Regions from separate parts of the Nonomuraea sp. NPDC051191 genome, predicted to be linked through region 3. Evidence: riboswitches for the same ligand, from Rfam matches in the RefSeq annotation. Region 3 holds a riboswitch; each other region holds the start of a gene.
The links. Region 3 has a riboswitch for cyclic di-AMP ahead of ACIA8R_RS00760 (NlpC/P60 family protein). Riboswitches for the same ligand answer to the same signal wherever they lie in the genome.
Positions count from the first base shown of each region.

Region 1: another riboswitch for cyclic di-AMP. It lies ahead of ACIA8R_RS39380 (CHAP domain-containing protein); the one in region 3 lies ahead of ACIA8R_RS00760 (NlpC/P60 family protein).
Region 2: another riboswitch for cyclic di-AMP. It lies ahead of ACIA8R_RS38470 (CHAP domain-containing protein); the one in region 3 lies ahead of ACIA8R_RS00760 (NlpC/P60 family protein).
Region 4: another riboswitch for cyclic di-AMP. It lies ahead of ACIA8R_RS15910 (C40 family peptidase); the one in region 3 lies ahead of ACIA8R_RS00760 (NlpC/P60 family protein).

Region 1 covers NZ_JBITEZ010000016.1:32,137-36,979, forward strand. The annotation lists gene ACIA8R_RS39365 (Tm-1-like ATP-binding domain-containing protein) at 1-1,014, opposite strand, end outside; gene ACIA8R_RS39370 (nuclear transport factor 2 family protein) at 1,094-1,552, opposite strand; gene ACIA8R_RS39375 (TetR/AcrR family transcriptional regulator) at 1,650-2,261, shown strand; gene ACIA8R_RS39380 (CHAP domain-containing protein) at 2,240-2,971, opposite strand; cyclic di-AMP (ydaO/yuaA leader) riboswitch at 2,985-3,122, opposite strand; gene ACIA8R_RS39385 (luciferase family protein) at 3,386-3,733, opposite strand; gene ACIA8R_RS39390 (glycosyl hydrolase family 18 protein) at 3,976-4,843, shown strand, end outside.
Region 2 covers NZ_JBITEZ010000015.1:174,344-179,186, forward strand. The annotation lists gene ACIA8R_RS38455 (hypothetical protein) at 1-636, opposite strand, end outside; gene ACIA8R_RS38460 (aldo/keto reductase) at 757-1,578, shown strand; gene ACIA8R_RS38465 (Gfo/Idh/MocA family protein) at 1,598-2,551, shown strand; cyclic di-AMP (ydaO/yuaA leader) riboswitch at 2,669-2,806, shown strand; gene ACIA8R_RS38470 (CHAP domain-containing protein) at 2,819-3,514, shown strand; gene ACIA8R_RS38475 (class I SAM-dependent methyltransferase) at 3,580-4,398, opposite strand; gene ACIA8R_RS38480 (YciI family protein) at 4,565-4,843, shown strand, end outside.
Region 3 covers NZ_JBITEZ010000001.1:160,701-165,543, reverse strand. The annotation lists gene ACIA8R_RS00775 (helix-turn-helix domain-containing protein) at 17-415, shown strand; gene ACIA8R_RS00770 (cytochrome P450) at 405-1,508, opposite strand; gene ACIA8R_RS00765 (LuxR C-terminal-related transcriptional regulator) at 1,786-1,998, shown strand; gene ACIA8R_RS00760 (NlpC/P60 family protein) at 2,028-3,071, opposite strand; cyclic di-AMP (ydaO/yuaA leader) riboswitch at 3,078-3,229, opposite strand; gene ACIA8R_RS00755 (amino-acid N-acetyltransferase) at 3,517-4,086, shown strand; partial or broken gene ACIA8R_RS00750 (hypothetical protein) at 4,097-4,843, opposite strand, start outside.
Region 4 covers NZ_JBITEZ010000005.1:219,496-224,338, reverse strand. The annotation lists gene ACIA8R_RS15920 (M48 family metalloprotease) at 1-857, opposite strand, end outside; gene ACIA8R_RS15915 (hypothetical protein) at 869-1,699, opposite strand; gene ACIA8R_RS15910 (C40 family peptidase) at 1,853-2,335, opposite strand; cyclic di-AMP (ydaO/yuaA leader) riboswitch at 2,466-2,628, opposite strand; gene ACIA8R_RS15905 (NlpC/P60 family protein) at 3,024-3,950, opposite strand; gene ACIA8R_RS15900 (NYN domain-containing protein) at 4,083-4,843, opposite strand, start outside.

The DNA.
Region 1 (4,843 bases), on a different contig from region 3:
CAGCGTGACGGGCCCGGAGGCGCGGGCCAGCCGCTCGCCGATCGCCCGCCCGATCTCGGCGTTCTCGGCGGGGGTGGTGCGCATGAGCGTCACGGTGGGGTTGTGGACCAGGAGCTGCCGTGACCTGAAGCGGTCCGGCACGGTCTCCATCGGCCCGAAGTTGACCATGTCGACCGCACCCAGGCTGACGACCTGCGGGACGCCGGCGTTCCCCGCGGCGGTCAGGCGGTCGGGGCCGGCCGACAGGACGCCGCCGACGAGCTCGTCGGCCAGCTCGGTGGTGGTCAGGTCGAGCACCCCGGCGAAGTGGCCGCCCGCCGCCAGCGCCTCCATGGCGCGTCCGCCCGAGCCTGTGGCGTGGAAGACCAGCACCTCGTAGCCCAGGGACTCCAGCCGGGCCCGCGCGGCGTCCACGGCGGGCGTGGTGACGCCGAACATCGTGGCCGCGACCAGTGGTTTGTCCGCGCCGGACGGCTCGGCGCCGGCGTCGTACGAGGCGGCCATCGCGCTGATCGCGGCGGCGGCGTTGGCCAGGATGCGGCGGGAGATGGAGTTGACGCCCGCGACGTCGACGACGCTGTACATGAGCGTCACGTCGGTCTCGCCGACGTAGGCGGACACGTCGCCGCTGACCATGGTCGACACCAGCAGCTTGGGCAGGCCGACGGGCAGCGCCCGCATGACCGCGGCGGCGATGGACGAGCCGCCGCTGCCGCCCAGCGCGAGCACGCCGCCCAGCCCGCCGCGGGCGTGCAGCTCCTTGGCGACGGCCGTGGCCCCGGCCGCCATCGCCGCGAGCGCGGCGCCGCGGTCGCCCGCGCTCCTGAGCCGGTCGAGGTCGGTGCCGGCGGCCCGCGCGACGGCCTCTGCCGGGACGTCGGCGGCCAGCGCGGAGGCGCCCATCACGCCGGTGTCCATGAGGACGACGTCCTGCCCGGCCCGGACGATCAGATCGCGGACGAGGGCATACTCCTCCCCCTTGGTGTCGAGGGTGCCCAGCAGCAGAACCGCCATGTCAGACCTCCTACGATCGGCTCCTCGACCTTACCCGTTGATCTCCGGGCGGGCTGTCAATGCCGGAGCGATCGCGGGGTCACCGGACGCCGAGGACGTCCACTCCGTGCTCGGACAGGGGGCGGGAGCCGAAGATGCGGCGTTCGTCCTCCGTGATGGGGACGTCGTTGATGCTGGCCTCCCGGCGGCGCATCAGCCCGGACTCGTCGAACTCCCACTGCTCGTTGCCGTAGCTGCGCCACCACTGGCCGGTGGCGTCGCGGGACTCGTACTGGAAGCGGACGGCGATGCGGTCGCCGGTGAACGCCCAGAGCTCCTTGCGCAGGGCGTAGTCCAGCTCCCGATCCCACTTGCGGCGCAGGAACGCGGCCATCTCGGCGCGGCCCGTGACGAACTCGCCGCGGTTGCGCCACACGGAGTCCTCGGTGTACGCGAGCGCGACACGTTCGGGGTCGCGGGTGTTCCAGGCGTCCTCGGCGGCCTGGACCTTGATCCGGGCGGTCTCCTCGGTGAACGGCGGAACGGGCGGGCGTGTCATGTGATGTCCTCTCATATCGAGAGAACGGGCGTTCTCCCGGGGTGTGCGATAGCGTAGAGAACGAGCGTTCTCCGCCGCAAGCACCTGGAGGAGTGTCATGGATCACGAGCAGCTGCTGCTGGACGCCGCGGGCGACCTGTTCTACCGCCGCGGCGTGCAGGCGGTCGGCATGGACGAGATCCGCGCCGCCTCCGGCCTCTCGCTGAAGCGGCTCTACCAGTGCTTCCCGTCGAAGGAGGCGCTGGTCGTGGCCTACCTGCGGCGGCGCGACGAACGCTGGACGGCCTCGCTCACCGCGTACGTGACGGACGCCGGCGACCGCATCCCGGCGGTCTTCGAGTGGCTGGAACGCTGGTTCACCGAGGACGACTTCCGCGGTTGCGGCTTCGTCAACGCCTTCGCCGAGCTGGGCGCCGGTTCGGCCGCCGTCCGTACGGCGGTGCGCGCACACAAGGAACGCCTGCGCGCCTACCTGAGCTCGCTCGCCGAGAAGGCGGGCGCCGGCGATCCCGGCCTGCTCGCCGAGCAGTTGCTCACCCTGATCGACGGCGCCACCGTGACCGCGATGATCTCCGAGGACCCCGGCGCCGCCCGCTCGGCCGCCCAGTCCGCCGCCACCCTGGTCGACCAGCACACACGCGAAAGAGCGCACCCCCCGCAGGGAGTGCGCTCTTCACAGGAGGGAGATCAGGCGGCGTACGACGGGTAGCCGTAGCCGACGACCTGGGAGGCCGGGCGGACGCGCTCCTCGACCTTGCCGTTGCCGGTGTTGCCTTCGATCGTGGAGATCGTGCCGTCGCCGTTGTCCTTGACGACGAAGCCGACGTGCTGGATGTCGCTCAGGCTCTTGCTGCCGCTCCAGGAGAAGAAGACGACGGCGCCGGGCTTTGCCTCGGTGCCCCAGCGGCCGTTGGAGGCGAACCACTTGGCGTGCGAGACGGTGTAGGCGTCCCAGCCGACCTGCGGGCGGGCGCCGGTCTGGTCACCGACCCAGGAGACGAACATCGAGCACCAGGCGGCGTTCACGTAGTCCTGGCGACTGCCGCCGTCGCGGGCGACGGTCTCGGCGGCGCGGGGCGAGCCGGCGTACCACTTCTGGAACTTGGTGCCGCCGCCGTTGGCGTCCTCGGAGACGCCGACCTGGGCGCGGGCGGTGGCCAGGACCTGGGCGGCGGTGACGTTCACCTTGCCCTTGGCGCTCTCGTCGGTGGCGCGCTTGTCGGCCACGGTGGCGACACGCGGCTGGGCGGCGGCCACGCCGGCGACCTTGGCGGTCTGGGCGGCGGTGCCGGCGGTGGCGTGGACGGTGTCGGCGTTCACTGCCGCGTGCGTGCCGAGCACACCGGCGACGGCGGTCGCGCCGAGGGCGATCTTGGCGAGGTCGAGCTTGTAGGCACGGTGAAGACGGTGCTTGGCCATGAGGGATTACTCCTTGTGCTTCCGTGCCGCTTGCCGGGTTAGCTGACGGGTTCGGGCGGGAAGCTGCCCTACGGCACCGTGGTGCCGATTCACCCCGATGGACACATGGGTCCCCGGTTCCGCGCACAGGCGGATTCAGCGGTCTCTGGTCAGGCAAAGGGCTGACGCATCGTCTTCCCGGGCCCAGGAAAGGGCCTGAAGGTATATCTGCGACGCCCGGACGCGGTGTATCCGCGCCGACTCTGTACAACACGGGTCCCGCTGGGGTAATTCCCCGGCAATGACATCCCTACCTGGGACGTCTCCCCGTTCGGCTGTGTACAACCAAGCTACCCGGCGAGTAATTCCAGGGCAAATGGAGGGCATTGTTCAGACGGTGCGTAGGAGAAACGCTACGCACCGCGAAGAATCGTTTCAGGCCACGTGCGCCTTTATCGCCACGCTCGTGAGGGCCAGCAACAATTCCAGATCGGGCTCGGCGTCGACCTGCACGGCGACCCAGGCGCGGTCGCGGCAGGCATGGACCTGATCGCACGCCTGCAAATAGGGCTCCAGGCGTCCGATGGCGGGGGCGGTGAGCCGTACGTGGACCTCGTCCCGGCCGGCCAGGCGCAGGATCTCGGTTCCGTGTACGGCGAAGGCGACCTGTCGCCCGGTGCCGCTGACGTTCAGCGACGGCCAGGACCGTAACTCCGCGACCGCGCGGACCACGTAAGGTCCGCGGCGCGTGGGCGTCCGCCGCCAGGCGGAGATTCCTGCCACGCTCCCATGCTGGGCCACGGCTCACCCCGCCGTCAGCCCCCGTTCCTGAACCGTTATCCCCTCGTGAACGGGCACATTCGGGGTCTGACCGGCACGATTACGGACGCCTGACCGATACGTATTGACGCTCCCGCAGGCAGAGGCTACCGTCGATTCACAACTTAAAGGAAACTTTCCTAATAGTTTCCCCAGAAGTCTCCCATCCCACTCCCCACACACCCCCCAACGGATGTCGGAGCGACATGAAACACACCATTCTGAGCAAGGTCCTGGCAGGAATGGCGGCATTGGCCCTGCCCCTGACCGCGGCCGTCGCCGTCCCACCGATCGCCTCCGCCAGCACGGTGGCCTTCGCGGCGGCCTGGGCCCCGTGGACCGCGTACACCGCGGGCACGGTCGTCACCTACAACGGCGTGGACTACGTCTGCCTCCAGGCGCACACCTCCCAGCCCGGCTGGGAGCCGCCGAACGTGGCGGCGCTGTGGAAGGTCTCCGGCGGCGGCGGCAGCGACACGACCGCGCCGTCGGTGCCGGGCAACCTGCGCTCGACCGGCGTCACGAACAACAGCGTGGCCCTGGCCTGGGACGCCTCCACCGACAACGTGGCCGTCACCGGTTACGAGATCTACCGCGGCGGCACTCTCGTCACCACCGTCACGGGCACCACGTACAACGACACGGGCCTCACCGCGAGCACGGCCTACACCTACACCGTGCGCGCGCGTGACGCCGCCGGCAACCGCTCGGCCAACAGCAACCAGATCACCGCCACCACCACGGGCGGCGGCGGCGACGACAAGACCCCGCCGACCGTGCCGGGCAACCTGCGCTCGACCGGCGTCAGCAGCAGCAGCGTCTCGCTGGCCTGGAACGCCTCGACCGACAACGTGGCCGTCACCGGTTACGAGATCTACCGCGGCGGCACTCTCGTCACCACCGTCACGGGCACCTCGCACACCGACAGCGGCCTCAGCGCCAACACGTCCTACACCTACACGGTGCGCGCGCGTGACGCGGCCGGCAACCGCTCGGCCGACAGCAACCAGATCACCGCGACCACCACGGGCGGCGGCGGTGGCGGCAACAAGGTGCTGGGCTACTTCGTCCAGT
Region 2 (4,843 bases), on a different contig from region 3:
CGGCTCGCGGCCGGCCAGGTCGGTCAGCCAGCGCAGGTAGCGGTCGCGGTGCACCAGGCCGTTGCGGACCAGGGAGGTGCCGAGGACGACCGTGCGCTCGGCGGGGCCCTGCGTGCTCGGCGGCTGGGCGCGCAGCCAGGCGAAGTCGTGGTGCACGAGGTCGACGCCCGCCTCGCGGACGGCGTCGGCCAGCTTCTCGGGGACGGGCAGCGCGGTGAAGACCGAGACCCGGCTCATCCGCAGCCGCAGCGCGGCGGCCAGACCTAGCAGGGCCCGCGCCCGCGACGGCGTCGCCCGCGCCCGCAGCAGCGGCCGGTACGGCCCGGCGGCCAGCAGTTCGAGCAGCCTGAGCGTGGCCAGGCCGTCGTCCACGACGACGATGCGGCCGGGGTCGGAGGTCAGCCAGCGCACCTGGACCTTGCCGGAGAACGCGTCGCCCACCGCCTGGACGCGGCGCGGCATGCGCTCGCGCGGCTCGTCCAGCACCAGGCCTGGAGGCAGGTCGAGGCGGCGCAGCTCCTTGCGGGTGGCGCGCAGCGGGCGCAGGCCGGCGCGCGGCACGACCACGGTGTCCGGGCCGAGCAGCCCGGCATGGTGGGCCTCGACGGCGCACAGCATCTGGAGTGGAGACTCCACCCAGGCCGACGCCTGTCTGACCACTCTGTTCCCCCAGCCGGTGGAGCGCCTTGCACGACCCGTCACAAGCTAACCCGGCCTGCTTAAGCCGCAAGAAACGACACGTGAACAATGGAGGGTATGAACTCGCTGATGCTCAACACCGACGGTGTGCAGATACCACAGCTCGGCTTCGGCGTCTGGCAGGTCTCTGCCGACGACGCCGAGCACGCCGTGACGACCGCGCTGCGCGCGGGATACCGGCATGTCGACACCGCCGCCGCCTACGAGAACGAGGAGGGCGTCGGCCGGGCCGTGCGCGCCGCCGAGGTGCCACGGGAGAAGGTGTTCGTCACCACCAAGCTGTGGAACGGCGACCACGGGCGGGCCGAGCAGGCCTTCGACGAGAGCCTGGCCCGCCTGGGCCTCGACTACGTAGATCTTTTCCTGATCCACTGGCCGGTTCCGGAGCAGGACAAGTACGTGCAGGCCTGGCGGGCGCTGGAGAAGATCTACCGTGACGGCCGGGCCAAGGCCATCGGCGTCTCCAACTTCACGGTCGCCACCCTGACCCGGCTGATGGACGAGACCGACATCACGCCCTCGATCAACCAGATCGAGCTGCACCCGTACTTCCAGCAGCGCGAGATGCGGGCCTTCCACGAGGCCAACGGCATCCTGACCGAGGCGTGGAGCCCGCTCGGGCAGGGCAAGGGGCTGCTGGCCGACCCGGCGCTGCGCGTGCTGTCGGAGAAGTACGGCAAGACGCCCGCGCAGATCGTGCTCCGCTGGCATCTCCAGCTCGGCAACGTGGTGATCCCCAAGTCGGTCACCCCGGCGCGGATCGAGGAGAACATCGACGTGTTCGACTTCATCCTCGACTCCGAGGACCTGGTGGCCATCGGCGCGATGAACTCTGGGCGGCGCATCGGGCCCGACCCCGACTCGTTCAACCTGACCTGAGCGCTCTACGATCTCGGGCGTGCGAGATTTCACCTGGGGAATAGCGGCGACCGGCGGCATCGCGCGTACCGTGGGGGCGGCCATCGTGGCCGAGCCCGGCATGCGGGTGGCCGCCGTCGGCTCGCGGAGCCTGGTCAGGGCGCGGGCCCTGGCCGACGAGCTGGGCGCGGAGTCGGCCTACGGCTCCTACGAGGCCCTGTGCGCCGATCCGGCCGTCGACGCGGTCTACGTGGCCACGCCGCACGCCCAGCACCTGGAGGTGGCCGAGGCGGCCATCGCGGCGGGCAAGTCCGTGCTGTGCGAGAAGCCGCTGGCGGCCAGCGTGGCCGACGCCGAGCGCATGGTGGCGCTGGCCCGCGCGGCCGGGGTCTTCCTCATGGAGGCCATGTGGATGCGGTTCAACCCGCTCATCCAGCGGGTGGCGGCCGATCCGCGTTTCGGGGAGATCCGCTCGGTGCGGGCCTCGTTCGGGTTCGCGCTGCCCTACGACCCCGCCCATCGGCTGTGGGCGCCGGAGCTGGGCGGCGGGGCCCTGCTCGACCTGGGGATCTACCCGTTCGGGCTGGCGCAGCTCCTGCTCGGCATGCCGCGTGAGCTGCGGATCACCGGCTCGCTGGCGCCGAGCGGGGTCGACGCGGAGGCGGGCGGGGTGCTGCTCTACCCGGACGGACGGCGGGCGCTGGTGGACGTGTCCCTGCTCGCCCATCACGCCAACGACGCGAGCGTGGTGGGCACGTCGATGCGGGCCGACATCCTGGCGCCGTTCTGGGCGCCGCAGCGGGTGCTGCTGTCGGGGCCGTCGATGGAGACGGAGGAGCTGGTGCTCGACCCGGCCGACAACGGGTACGCCGGGGAGCTGCGCGAGGTGCGCGCCGCCACGGCCGAGGGCCGGACCGAGAGCGCCGTCATGCCGCTTGACGAATCCCTTGCCATGATGGGGCTTCTGGCCGACGCGCGGGGGCAACTCTCCTAGCTGCGCCTTTAGGCACTTGCCTTCTTCTTGCCCGATGTATTACCTTGTGGGGCATCTCGCGGCAGACGTCCGGTTTGTCCGGCTTTGTCCAACCATCGCAAGACATTTCGCAGGATCGTCCTGCGACCGCTGAATCCGCCTCCGGGCGGAACCGGGGACCCACGTCCTTTGGGGTGAATCGGCACTTCGGTGCCGTAGGGCAGCTTCCACGTCCGAACCCGTCAGCTAACCCGGTAAGCGGCATGGAAGCAAGGAGTAATGCCCTCGATGGCCAAGCACCGTCCCATCCGTGCCCCGAAGATCAACCACCTCCGCGCCGCGCTCGGCGCGACCATCATCGCCACCGCGATCGGCGCCCACGCCACCGCCGCCGGCGCCGACAGCGTCGACCCGGCCGCCTCCACCGGCCACTCGGCCGTCGCGCCGCAGGCCGCCGCCCAGACCGGCAGGGCCGGGGAGACCCAGGTCAACGTCACCGCCGCACAGGTCCTGGCCGTGGCCAAGGCCCAGGTCGGCATCTCCGAGAACGCCTACGGCGGCGGCACCAAGTTCCAGAAGTGGTACGCCGACTCCCAGCGCGCCGCCGAGACCGTCGCCCGCGACGGCGGCAGCCGCCAGGACTACGTGAACGCCGCCTGGTGCTCGATGTTCGTCTCCTGGGTCGGCGAGCAGACCGGCGCCCGCCCGCAGGTCGGCTGGGACGCCTGGACCGTGGCCCACGCCAAGTGGTTCGCCGCCAACAAGCGCTGGGGCACCGAGGCCAAGCCCGGCGCCGTCGTCTTCTTCTCCTGGGGCGGCAGCAAGAGCCTGGACGCCATCCAGCACGTCGGCTTCGTCGTCAAGGACAACGGCAACGGCACGATCTCCACGGTCGAGGGCAACACCGGCAACGGCAAGGTGGAGGAGCGCGTCCGGCCGAAGTCGCAGGTCGTCGGCTACGGCTACCCGCAGTACGCGGGCTGACCTCCCCTGCTTCGAGCGCGGCTTCGAGCGCGCGTCCCGCACGAGGGACGCGCGCTCGCCGCGTCTCAGGGCCGGACCGCCACCAGCGAGTACAGCACCGGCAGGTGCGAGTCCCCGAACGGCAGCCGGTAGCGGCCGTCCTCGCCCTCGGTCAGCAGCCCGCGCGGGTCCAGCTCGGCGGCGACGTGCTCGCCCAGCTCGGCCACCGTGAGCCCGGCGCGCGCCGCCGCCGTGACGATCTCGCCCGCCGAGTACGAGTACTGGACGGTCTCCTGGGCCTCGGTCACCACGCCGGCGTCGGCGTACGTGCCGGTCACCATCTCGCGGTGGGCCTGGCCGCCGCCGTAGGGCCAGTCGGCCACCAGCGGGTCGAGCGAGGCCACCGTCTGGTAGGCCGGATGCAGGTCGACCAGCACCAGCCGCCCGCCGGGCCGCAGCGCCATGGCCGCGCCGCGCATCCAGGCGGCCAGGTCGCCGATCCAGCACAACACGCCGTACGTGGCCACGGCCAGGTCGAAGCCCCCGGCCAGCGACTCGGGCAGCCGCTGCGTGTCGGCCTCCACGAACGTGGCCGCCAGCCCGGCCTCGGCCGCCAGGTCGCGGGCGCGCGCGACCGCCACCGGGGAGAAGTCGACGCCGGTCACCCGCGCTCCGAGCCGCGCCCAGCTCAGCGTGTCCATGCCGAAGTGGCACTGCAGGTGGAGCAGGTCCTTCCCGGCGACGTCCCCCGCCAGGCGGCGTTCGAGCGCGTAGAGGGTCTGCCGGCCGGCGAGGAAGGCGTCCACGTCGTAGAACCTGTCGGCGGGCGTGGAGCCGTGGACGCGGGCGCGCTCGTCCCAGAGGGCCCGGTTGGCGGGGAGGCCGGCTGCTGCGGGTTGGGGCATGGGCCGAGGATGGCACATCGGCCACGCGGTCGCACGACCGGTACCGTGCCCTGGACAACGAACGATCCGCCCCCCGCGTGTCGATCCGGCGGGCGCCCGTTCGACGCTCGGGTGAGACCGGCTCCGCGGCGCGATCGCGGGCGGAAGGGACGGCAGAGTGAAGTTCATGATCGTCGGCAAGGCCAGCGCGGAGACCGAGGCGGGGGCGGTGCCCAGCCAGGAGGTCGTCGACAACATGCACGCCTACAACGAGGCGCTGACCAGGGCGGGGGTGCTGCTGGCCGCCGAGGGCCTCTACCCGAGCTCACAGGGCGCGCAGATCGCCTACAGCGGCGGCCGGGCGAAGGTGATCGACGGCCCGTTCGCCGAGGCCAAGGAGCTGATCGCGGGGTTCTGGCTGATCCAGGTGAAGTCCAGGGAGGAGGCCGTCGAGTGGGCCCTGCGC
Region 3 (4,843 bases):
GGCAAGGAGTGAGACGGTGGCGACCACGACGGCGGCGCAGCGGCGTGACCAGGCCAGGCTGGCCTTCGACGCCTACTTCGCCGAATGCCCTTCCCGCAAGCTGCTCGACCGGCTCAGCGACAAATGGGTCACGCTGGTGCTCAGCGCGCTGGCCCGCGGCGAGCGCCGCTACAGCGACCTGTCCCGGCACATCGCGGGGGTCAGCCAGAAGATGCTCACCCAGACCCTGCGCGGCCTGGAGCGCGACGGCCTGGTGGCGCGCCGGGTGACGCCGCAGGTGCCGGTACGGGTCGACTACGCGCTCACCCCGCTCGGCGAGAGCCTGATGCCGCTGGTGATCGCCATCAAGACCTGGGCCGAGGAGCACATCGAGGACGTCGAGGCCGCCAGGGAACGCTACGACGCTACCGCCTGAGCCGCACCGGCAGCCGGGCCAGCCCGCGCAGCACCACGTTCTCCTTGTACGGGGGCTCCGGATCGGCGGCCTCCATCTTCGGCGCGGCCACGGCCAGCGCGGACAGCGCGATCTCGCCCTCCATCCTGGCCAGCGTCGCCCCCAGGCAGAAGTGCAGGCCGAGCCCGAAGGCGAGATGCCGGCCGGGCTCGCGGCCCGGGTCGAACCGGTCGGGATCGGCGAACGCGGCCGGATCGCGATTGGCCGCGCCGATCGGCACGAGCACGGCCGAGCCGGCGGGCACCGGCGTGCCGCCCAGTTCCCTGTCCTCCAGCGCGATCCTGGAGGTGAGCTGGACCGGCGGATCGAAGCGCAGCACCTCCTCGACCACCTCCCTCGGCCGCTCGGCGGCGCGGTGCAGCAGGCCGTGCCGCAGCAGGTTCAGCACGCCGTTCGCGATGAGGTTGACGGTGGTCTCGTGGCCGGCCACGAGCAGCAGCACGCAGGTCGACAGCAACTCGGCCTCGGTCAACTCCTCGACGCGCGCGAGGGCGCTCAGGAGGTCCTCACCGGGACGCTCGCGGCGCAGGGCGATCAGGCGGCGGAAGTAGTCGCGGAACTCGTTCCTGGAACGCTCCGTTTCCGACATGAGAGCGTCTGTCAGCATCGGGTCAAGTCCGCGGGCAAGAGCCTCGCTCCATCCGCGGAAGCGCTCGTGGTCCTCCGGCGGCACCCCGAGCATCTCGCTGATCACCATCACCGGCAGCGGGTGGGCGAAGCCGGAAATCAGCTCCGTCTCCTCCGGCAACCGCCCGATCAGGTCGGCGGTGATCGCCTCGACCCGCGGCCTGAGCCGTTCGACCATGCGCGGGGTGAACGCGCGGCTGACAAGGTTCCGCAACCGGGTGTGATCGGGCGGGTCCATGAGCAGGAACGACCTGCCGGGCTGACCTGCCTCTTCCGCCACGGGGGCGGACGTTCCGTGACCGAACATCGGGTCACGCAGGACGGCCGCGCACAGCTCGTACGTGGTCGTGACGAGCAGCCCGCCGCGCGTTCTGAAGATCGCCCCGGCCGCGCGGAGCTCTCGATATCGGACGTACGGATCGCGCACAAATTGCGGATCCGAGGGATCAAAACCCAGGAGGTCGGTGGCGCTCATCGGTGGCTGGACCGGGCCGCCGAATTGATCGTTTGGACCGTTCATAGCGGACCGTGGCGTGCCGACATATGCGGAGTACGTCACATATAAGTGATCATGTCAATAGCACTGGTCAAGGGCGGCGATTGTCGTGCTTGACGACCTTTCCGCGATGCGTTTACCTTCACCGAGACGAGCGGCTTTGCTCCACTGAAAGGTCCGAGTTCTGCTGTTGGGGGGAGGGCTCCCGGTGGATGTGCTCACTGAAGGCGTTGAGCTGAGCCACGCGGATTTGGCGTTACTGGCTGAACTGGCCAGAGGGGTGACCGTCGACCGGGTCGGGAGACGGCTGGATATCAGCGGACGGACCGTACGCCGGCGGCTCAGAGGCATCTGCGACCGCATCGGCGTGGCCACGGCGATCGAGGCCGTGGCGTGGGCGGCGCGCCGCCAGCTCATCTGACGGCGCGGAACTCCGAAGTGAATCGCCGGTCAGTCCGCGATGCGCACGGCGCCGGCGAACGGCCGATTGCCGAGCGCGGAGATCCGGACGACGTCGCCGGTCTGCGGTGCGTGGACCATCATGCCGCCGCCGATGTAGATGCCGACGTGGTGCAGGTCGCTGTAGAAGAAGACCAGGTCGCCGGCGCGGAGCTGGTCGCGGCTGATGTGCGTGCCGGCCGTCCACTGGTCGCCGGTGTAGTGGGGGAGCGAGATGCCCACGCGCTGGTAGGCGGCCATCACCAGGCCGGAGCAGTCGTAGGAGCGCGGCCCTTCGGCGCCCCACACGTACGGCTTGAGCTGCTGGGTGAGGGCCCACTTGGCGGCCTGGGCGGCCTTGCCGTTGCCGATGACCGGCAGGTTGACGCGTACGGCGCGGGTGCCGGGGCGGCCGGCCTCGCCGACGGCCCGCCGGTAGAGGTTGCTCTCGACCTTGGCGACCAGCTTGGTGATCTTCGAGCGCTTGCCCTCAAGATCACTGACGATCTTCTGGACCTCGGCGATGCGGGTCTTGGCGCCCGACCTGGCGCGCTCGGCGGCCTCCATGGCCTTGGCGAGCTGGTTGACCTCCTCGCCCTGCTGCTGTTCGAGCGCGTACGTGGTCGCGGCCCGGTCGAGGAAGGTCTCGGGGTCGTCGGACTGGGCGAAGACCAGGGCCTTGTCCAGGCCGCCGGTGATGTAGGCGTTCTGGGCGAGCAGCGTGGCCCTGGCGCGCTTGGCGGCCAGGTCGGACTCGCTGGTGGCCAGGGTCTTCTGGGCGGCGTCGTTGGCCTTCTGTGCGGACTTCAGCCGTTCGCGCTGCCCGTTGTACTCCTCGGTCAGCGTCTCGATCTCTTCGTGCATCTTCTCGACCTGGTCGGCCAGCTCGGAGAGCGACGGCTTCGGGTCGGCGGCGGCGGAACCGACGGGTACGGCGAACAGCATCGCGGCGACGGCGGCGCCGATGACGCCGAGGCGACGTGAGCGCCTGGCCTGCTCCCGGGGACGGGCGTGCCTGCCCCCCGGCTTCCCCTCGCGATCGAGCGTCCGCTTCACCAACCAAGCTCCTCTCATCGACGCCGGCCGGGTTAGCTGACGGGTTCGGGCCGGAGCAGCCCTACCGAGATGATCGGATTCACCCCGAGTGGTGGCGCGAGGTGCTCGCCACCGGTGGTTCCCCGGCTTCCCTTGCGGGAATTGGGCGTGTCTTTCCGCGCGCATTACGCGGAGAACATCGTCGCTGGACACTAATGCACTCCGGGTTCGCGCTCAACCGGAACTACCGAGTCTGTAGAGGTTTCACAACTGAAGGGTCACAAGGTGATCTCGTGGGTAGCCGTACGGAAGCGGGCTTCTGCACCTTTTGTCCAGCATTCTGGGGGGTGACGACTGGAGGAAAGCTCCAGGTCGGGGCGTGTTCATCTGGACACAGCATGTGATGAGATGCCCGAGACGTGGGATTTAGGGCTGAGCCGTAATGAGATCTGTACCCTGGAGAGCCATGGAGCAGGTGGCCGAAGTGGCAGTCCCCGAGACCGCGGTCGTGGTCAGGCGTGCCCGCACGCCCGACGTGCGCGCGATCAGGCGTCTCGTGGACACCTACGCGGGCGCGGGTCCGCGGCTCCTGGAGAAGGCCACGGTCACGCTGTACGAGGACGTCCAGGAGTTCTGGGTGGCCGAGCTGAGCGGGGAGGTCGTCGGCTGCGGCGCGCTTCACGTGCTCTGGGAGGATCTCGCCGAGGTCCGTACGGTGGCGGTCGATCCGGCGTGCCGGGGACTGGGGGCCGGGCATCGGATCGTCTCGGCGCTCGTCCGGCAGGCGAAGGATCTGGGGCTGCGACGTGTATTCTGTCTGACTTTTGAGGTCGACTTCTTCGCGAGGCACGGTTTCCGGCCCATCCAGGGCACGCCGGTCTCACCCGAGGTCTACGCCGAGTTGCTGGCCTCGTACGACGAGGGTGTGGCGGAGTTCCTTGATCTGGAACACGTCAAACCGAACACCCTTGGCAACACCCGCATGCTGCTGCATCTGACATCGGGTGACGCGGACCTTGACCACTTGGAAAGGTGATTGTTGATACCTATGTCGATACGTTGGGCAGCACAGGCATGTGTCCTGACACGTGCCACATGCGCACTCGAAGCGAGGTGACACGGTGAGCACCGGACAGCCGCCGTATCCACAGGACGAATCCGGCGAGAACCCCGAGTACGGGCAGCACCAGGGCCGTCGCCCCGGTGAGCCCGACCCGGACGTGACTGTGGTCGGCTACCGGGCGGACGACGCCTATGGCCAGCCCCCATATGGCCAGCAGCAGCAACAGGGCTACGGCCAGCAACCCCAATACGGTCAGCAACAGCAGCACGGCCAGCAGCAGGGCTACGGCCAGCAGCCCCAGTACGGCCAGCAGCAGGGATATGGCCAGCAGCAGGGCTACGGCCAGCAGCCGCAGTCCTCGGGCCAGCAGTACACCCAGCCCGGCTATGGCCAGGAGGCCCAGTACGGCCAGCAGGCCGCCTCGGGCCAGCAGGGTTATGGCCAGCAGCCGCAGTACGGCCAGCAGCCCCAGTCGCTGCCCGACTACGGTCAGCAGCAGCAGGGCTATGGCCAGGAGGCCCAGTACGGGCAGCAGGGCCAGCAGGGCTACGGCCAGCAGCCCGCCTCCGGCCAGCAGCAGGGTTACGGCCAGCAGCCGCAGTCCTCGGGCCAGCAGTACACCCAGCCCGGCTATGGCCAGGAGGCCCAGTACGGCCAGCAGGCCGCCTCGGGTCAGCAGGGTTATGGCCAGCAGCCGCAGTACGGCCAGCAGCCCCAGTCGCTGCCCGAC
Region 4 (4,843 bases), on a different contig from region 3:
GCGAACGGCGTCAGGACCAGCAGCCCGGCGAACAGGACCGTGATGCCGAGCGAGATGTAGCCGGGCAGGGAGGTGGCGGCGTCGAACGCCTGCGCCCTGGCGATCTGGGCGGCGCTGAAGTCGCGGGCGGGGTCGGGGGTGACGGCGGGCGCGCCGGCGGCCAGGACCCGCCACGGGGTGGTGAACGCGGCCACGGCCAGGATCACGCCGCCGACCAGGGCCAGGGCGATGCCGGCGGCGCGCCTGGAGCGGGATTCGGCGCGTTGCCGTTCTCGGGCGATCAGGTGTTCCGCCGTTCCTACCAGGTCGCCGGGGCCGGGACGGGGGTCGGCGTCGTCGGGGGCGTCCTCGGGGGTGGTGGTGCTGTCCGACGGGTCGCCGGGGCGGCCCGCGCCGTCCTTTCCGCCTTTACCACCCTTGCCACGCTTGCCGCCCTTGCCGCCCTTGCCGTCGCCCCGGCCCTTGCCGGGCTTGCCCGGGGCGTCCGCGCTCTCGGCGGAGTTCTCGGCGGGGTTCTCGGCGTCCTTCGCGTGGGGGCGCTCGTCGGGGGTGGGGGGATGGAGGTGGCGGGGGTCCTCGGTGTCGGGGTCGGCGTCCGCGTCGGGGCGTTCGCCGGGGGTGGGGCCGGAGGTGTCCGGGTCGTCCGGGTCGTCGGGGTGACCTGGGGACTCAGGGGGTTCGGTGGTGCCGGAGGGTTCCGGCGGGCCGCCGTCGCCGGGGCGCCCGTCCTCGTCGTCCCTGATGGCCACACCGCCGCCGTGGCCCGCCGCGACCGCCGTACCGGGCTCGTCGGCCCCTCTGGCGACCGCTCCCGCGGGCTCGTCCCCCTCCCGGGGCGGGTCGTTCCGCTCGCTCATCTGCCTCCCCTTCACGCGAGCTGCTCTCGTACGTACTCGCGCCACCGTGCCGCCAGTGTCTCGGCGGTCAGCCCCACGGAGGCGAGCGCCTGATCGACGCCGGCCACGCGGGCATCACGGTAGAGCCGTACCAGGGTCCCGTCACCGAACCGGTCTGCGAGGAAGCGACACGCCATCCAGGCCTCCTGGTACGCCCGCGCGAGCCGTCCGGGGTCGGCTGCCGTGGGGGCGAAAGCCGCGGCTCCGGGCAACTCGCTCGGCAGCCGGCCGGCCCGTACTTCGGCGGCGAGTTCGGCGGCGGCCGTCCTGACGGGGAGTCCGGCGTCGCGGTAGGCCACGTAGTCGGCGAACCCCTCGTAGAGCCAGACGGGCAGCCGGTCGGTGCCCGCGGCGACGTGCGTGAGCTCGTGGGTGAGGACGACGTCGCGTCCGGTGGGGGTGAGCCGCGCGAAGGAGCCGGGGACGATGATCACCCTCGGGCCGTCGGCCACCGCGGCCAGCCCGTCCAGCGGGCCCGTGCCCGCCAGCCCCGCCGCCTCGGCGTCGGAGTCCGGTACGACGACCAGCGCGCGTACCGGCCGGCCGAGCAGCGCGGACACCCGCCGACCGGCGAGGTCGGCGCGCCGGGCGAGATCGGCGAGCACGCCGGGCTCGGCGCGATGCCCCACGACCACGGACCGTCCGCCGCGGACCACCTGACCGCCGCCGGCCCACAGATCGCGCGCCCCGGCGGGCAGGACGGCGCCGGGCGGCGCGTCGGCGACCACGAGAACCGCCGCCAGCAGCAGGACGGGCAGGAGCAGACGCGGACCGCGGAGGGACGGACGCACCTGCGAGGACACGGCCCGATGCTAGTCGGCCCGCGGCCCTCACGCCCCCTTCACGAGACCGGGCCCACGCCCTCTCCGCAAGGCGGGACCTGCGGTTCGCAACAGGAAGCCGGACATGCGACAGGCCCCGGCCCGGACCGGGGAGGGTCCGGGCGGGGCCTGTTGTCACGCGCCGGGACGCACCGCGCCGACGAACGACGACTTCCGCCATCCGCCCAGTTTGTCGATGCGCACCCGTTCGCCGGTCCTCGGCGAATGGATCATCTTGCCGTGGCCGACGTACATGCCGACGTGGCCCAGCCCGTTGAAGAACATCAGGTCGCCCGGCTTGAGCTTCCGCCAGGAGACCTTGTGCCGAATGCGGGCGAACTGGCTGCTCGTCACGCGCGGGAGTCGCACCCCGGCCTTCTTCCAGGCGTACTGGACGAGTCCGGAGCAGTCGAACGCACCAGGACCCGTGGCCCCGTACCGGTACGGGTCGCCGATCTGGTGCTTGGCGACGGCGACGGCCTTGTGGGCCCTCACCTTCTGCCTGGCGGCCTTCGCCGCCTTGGCCGACCTGGCGCTCTTCGCCGCCTTGGCCGACCTGGTGGTGGCCGTCTCGGCGGTGCTGGACACCGCGGTGAGCCTGACGGCCGATTCGCTCACCGTCTGCGCCCCGGCCGGCACGGCATGGAGAACCGCACCTCCGGCCGTCACGGTCATCGTGAGTGCGGCGCCCTTCAGGGCGAGACGGGACAGACGGGGGTTATGCAGGGAGGTAGACAGGATTTCTCCTTGTGTCTTCCACGAACGCCTACCGGGTTAGCTGACGGATTCGGGCCTGGAAGTCGCCCTACGGCGCTGAACGCGCCGATTCACCCCTGATCCCGGGGGATGACGGGATCTTTGGGTCCCCGGCTCCGTGCCTCCTGGCTGCACGGACTCGGCAGGTCGCCACTCGATTGATATGCCTGAATGGGGATATCGATGGCGACCGACGGATTTTTATGTGGTCCGCATCGGGGGTTCCGATGTCGATTCGCGGCTCGCATGGCTTGCCGACCGCGACGCCAGAAACTACGCCGAGGGGTCAAGAAAGTGCAAAGGGGGAGTCAGGTTGTAAAGATCAAATAAAGGCACGAGTAAGGGACGAAACCCCTGCTGGAGCCACAGGCTCCGTTACCTAAATGTGACCCTTCTCACACTTCCTGACGCAGGCGCTTGTCAGGGCCCTTTGACACCTTTTGTCCCCTTCGTCCCACCGGCGGGCCGAGCGGGCACGCCGGTGGTCCCTGCGGCCTGCGAGACGGGCGGCCGAGGGCGAGTGTCGGGAGGAGTTCCGGTGGACCGGAGGTCAGGGGCGGATGGCTCCGACCAGCGGGCGGCGGTAGTCCGAGAGCCGGACGACCTTCACGACGTCACCCGTCTGCGGCGCGTGGACGATCTTGCCCCCGCCCGCGTAGATGCTGACGTGCCCCAGCCCCTCGCTGAAGATGAGGTCCCCGGGCTGGAGGTCCTTGATGTCCACCTTGCGTCCGGAGCCCCAGGCCCACTGCTGCCACGTCGTACGCGGCAACGAGACGCCGGCCGCGCGCCACGCGGCCTGGGTCAGCCCTGAGCAGTCGTAGCCGCGCGGGCCCGTGCCCCCGAAGATGTACGGCTTGCCGACCTGGGCGAAGGCGAAGCGCAGAACGGCGGCCGCGTTGCCCGAGGCGGGACCGGTGTACTTGATGCCGGTGCTGTTGGGGTTGCCCGGGTTGTAGGCCCCCAGCTTGTCCAGGAGCTTCTTCTGCTCGCCGACCAGCTTCAGGACCTCGGCGCGCTCCTTCTGGACCGCGTCCCGCTCCTTGTCGGCGTCCGCCAGGGCGGTCTCGGCGTTGTCGCGCTCGACCTTGAGCCCCTTGTTCTCGCGGTCGAAGGCGGCCAGCTTCTCCAGCCGCTCGCGCGAGAGCTGCCCGGCCATGGCCATCCCGGCCAGCAGGTTCTCGGGGTCGTCCGCGCCCATCAAGCCCGGCAGGGACGCGACGTCCCCGCCCAGCTTGTACGAGTCCACCGCCGCCCTGATGATGTCGGCCCGCAGGTCGGCGACCGTCTGCAGCTTCTGCTTGTAGCGGTCGTTCAGCTTGGTGTAGGCGTTCTTGGCCTTCTTGTACTCCTCGGTCGCCGTGTTGTACCGGTCGACGACCTTGTCGGCCTTGTCGTTCAGCTTCTCCAGCTTGGCCTTGGCCTGCTTGAGAGTGGGCTTGGGATCAGCGAGCGCCGCACCCATCGGGACCGTCATCAGCCCGATCGCGAGACCCGCCGCCAACGTGACCCGGCCAAACCTCACAGCGTCGCCTCCCAGGGATTACACCTGGGGCGAAATAGTACAGAAGTGGCGAGTGGGGTCTCGCCAATAGTGCTAATTCGTAACTTATGCGCGGCCCAACCGGCGCAGCAGCAGACCCGACGGAACGGGTCTGGCGCCCATCCGGCGGACGGACTCGGCCACCTCCCGGTCGGAGGAGACGACGGCGATGGCCCGGCCGGGCGGCTCGGCGCGGACGAGCCGGCGGATGAGGTCGTCGGCGATCTCCCCCGGCGCGCTGAACAGCACCCGCACCCCGCGCGGCGCCACCACCTGCACGGGCGCGTTGAGCTCTGCACCGTCGAAGACCACCGTCACCTCGACGCGGGTCTGCGCGACCAGGCCGCCGAGGCCGGTCATCAGCCGGTTGCGCTGGTCGGCGAGGGTGAACGTGCCGTAGCCGGTCTTGGTGACGTTGTAGCCGTCGATGATCAGATGGACCTGCGGCAGCGCCAGGAGCTGGTCGAGGAGCTGCGGGTCGTCGTCGGCCAGAGCCCGCGCCGGCACGCCGCGCACCCCGGGACGCTCGCCGGTGCTGGCCGCGACCGAGTCGGCGGGCTTGCTGATCGTGGTGGGCAGCGCCAGCTCCCTGCGCAGCCCGGCCGAGGCGTCCTGGAGCGCGTCGAGCAGCACCCTGATGCGGGCGTCCTCGATGCTGCGGCCCTCGCGGGCGGCCCGGCGGGAGGCTTCGAGCTGCCTCTCCACGTCGGCCAGCCGCTCGCGCAGGCGGCGCAGCTCGGCCTCGCCCGCGTTGCCGGCGGTGGAGGCGGCGTGCCGGGCGTCGTCGGCGGCCTGCTCCATCTCCTCGGCCCTGCGGCCGGCGGCCT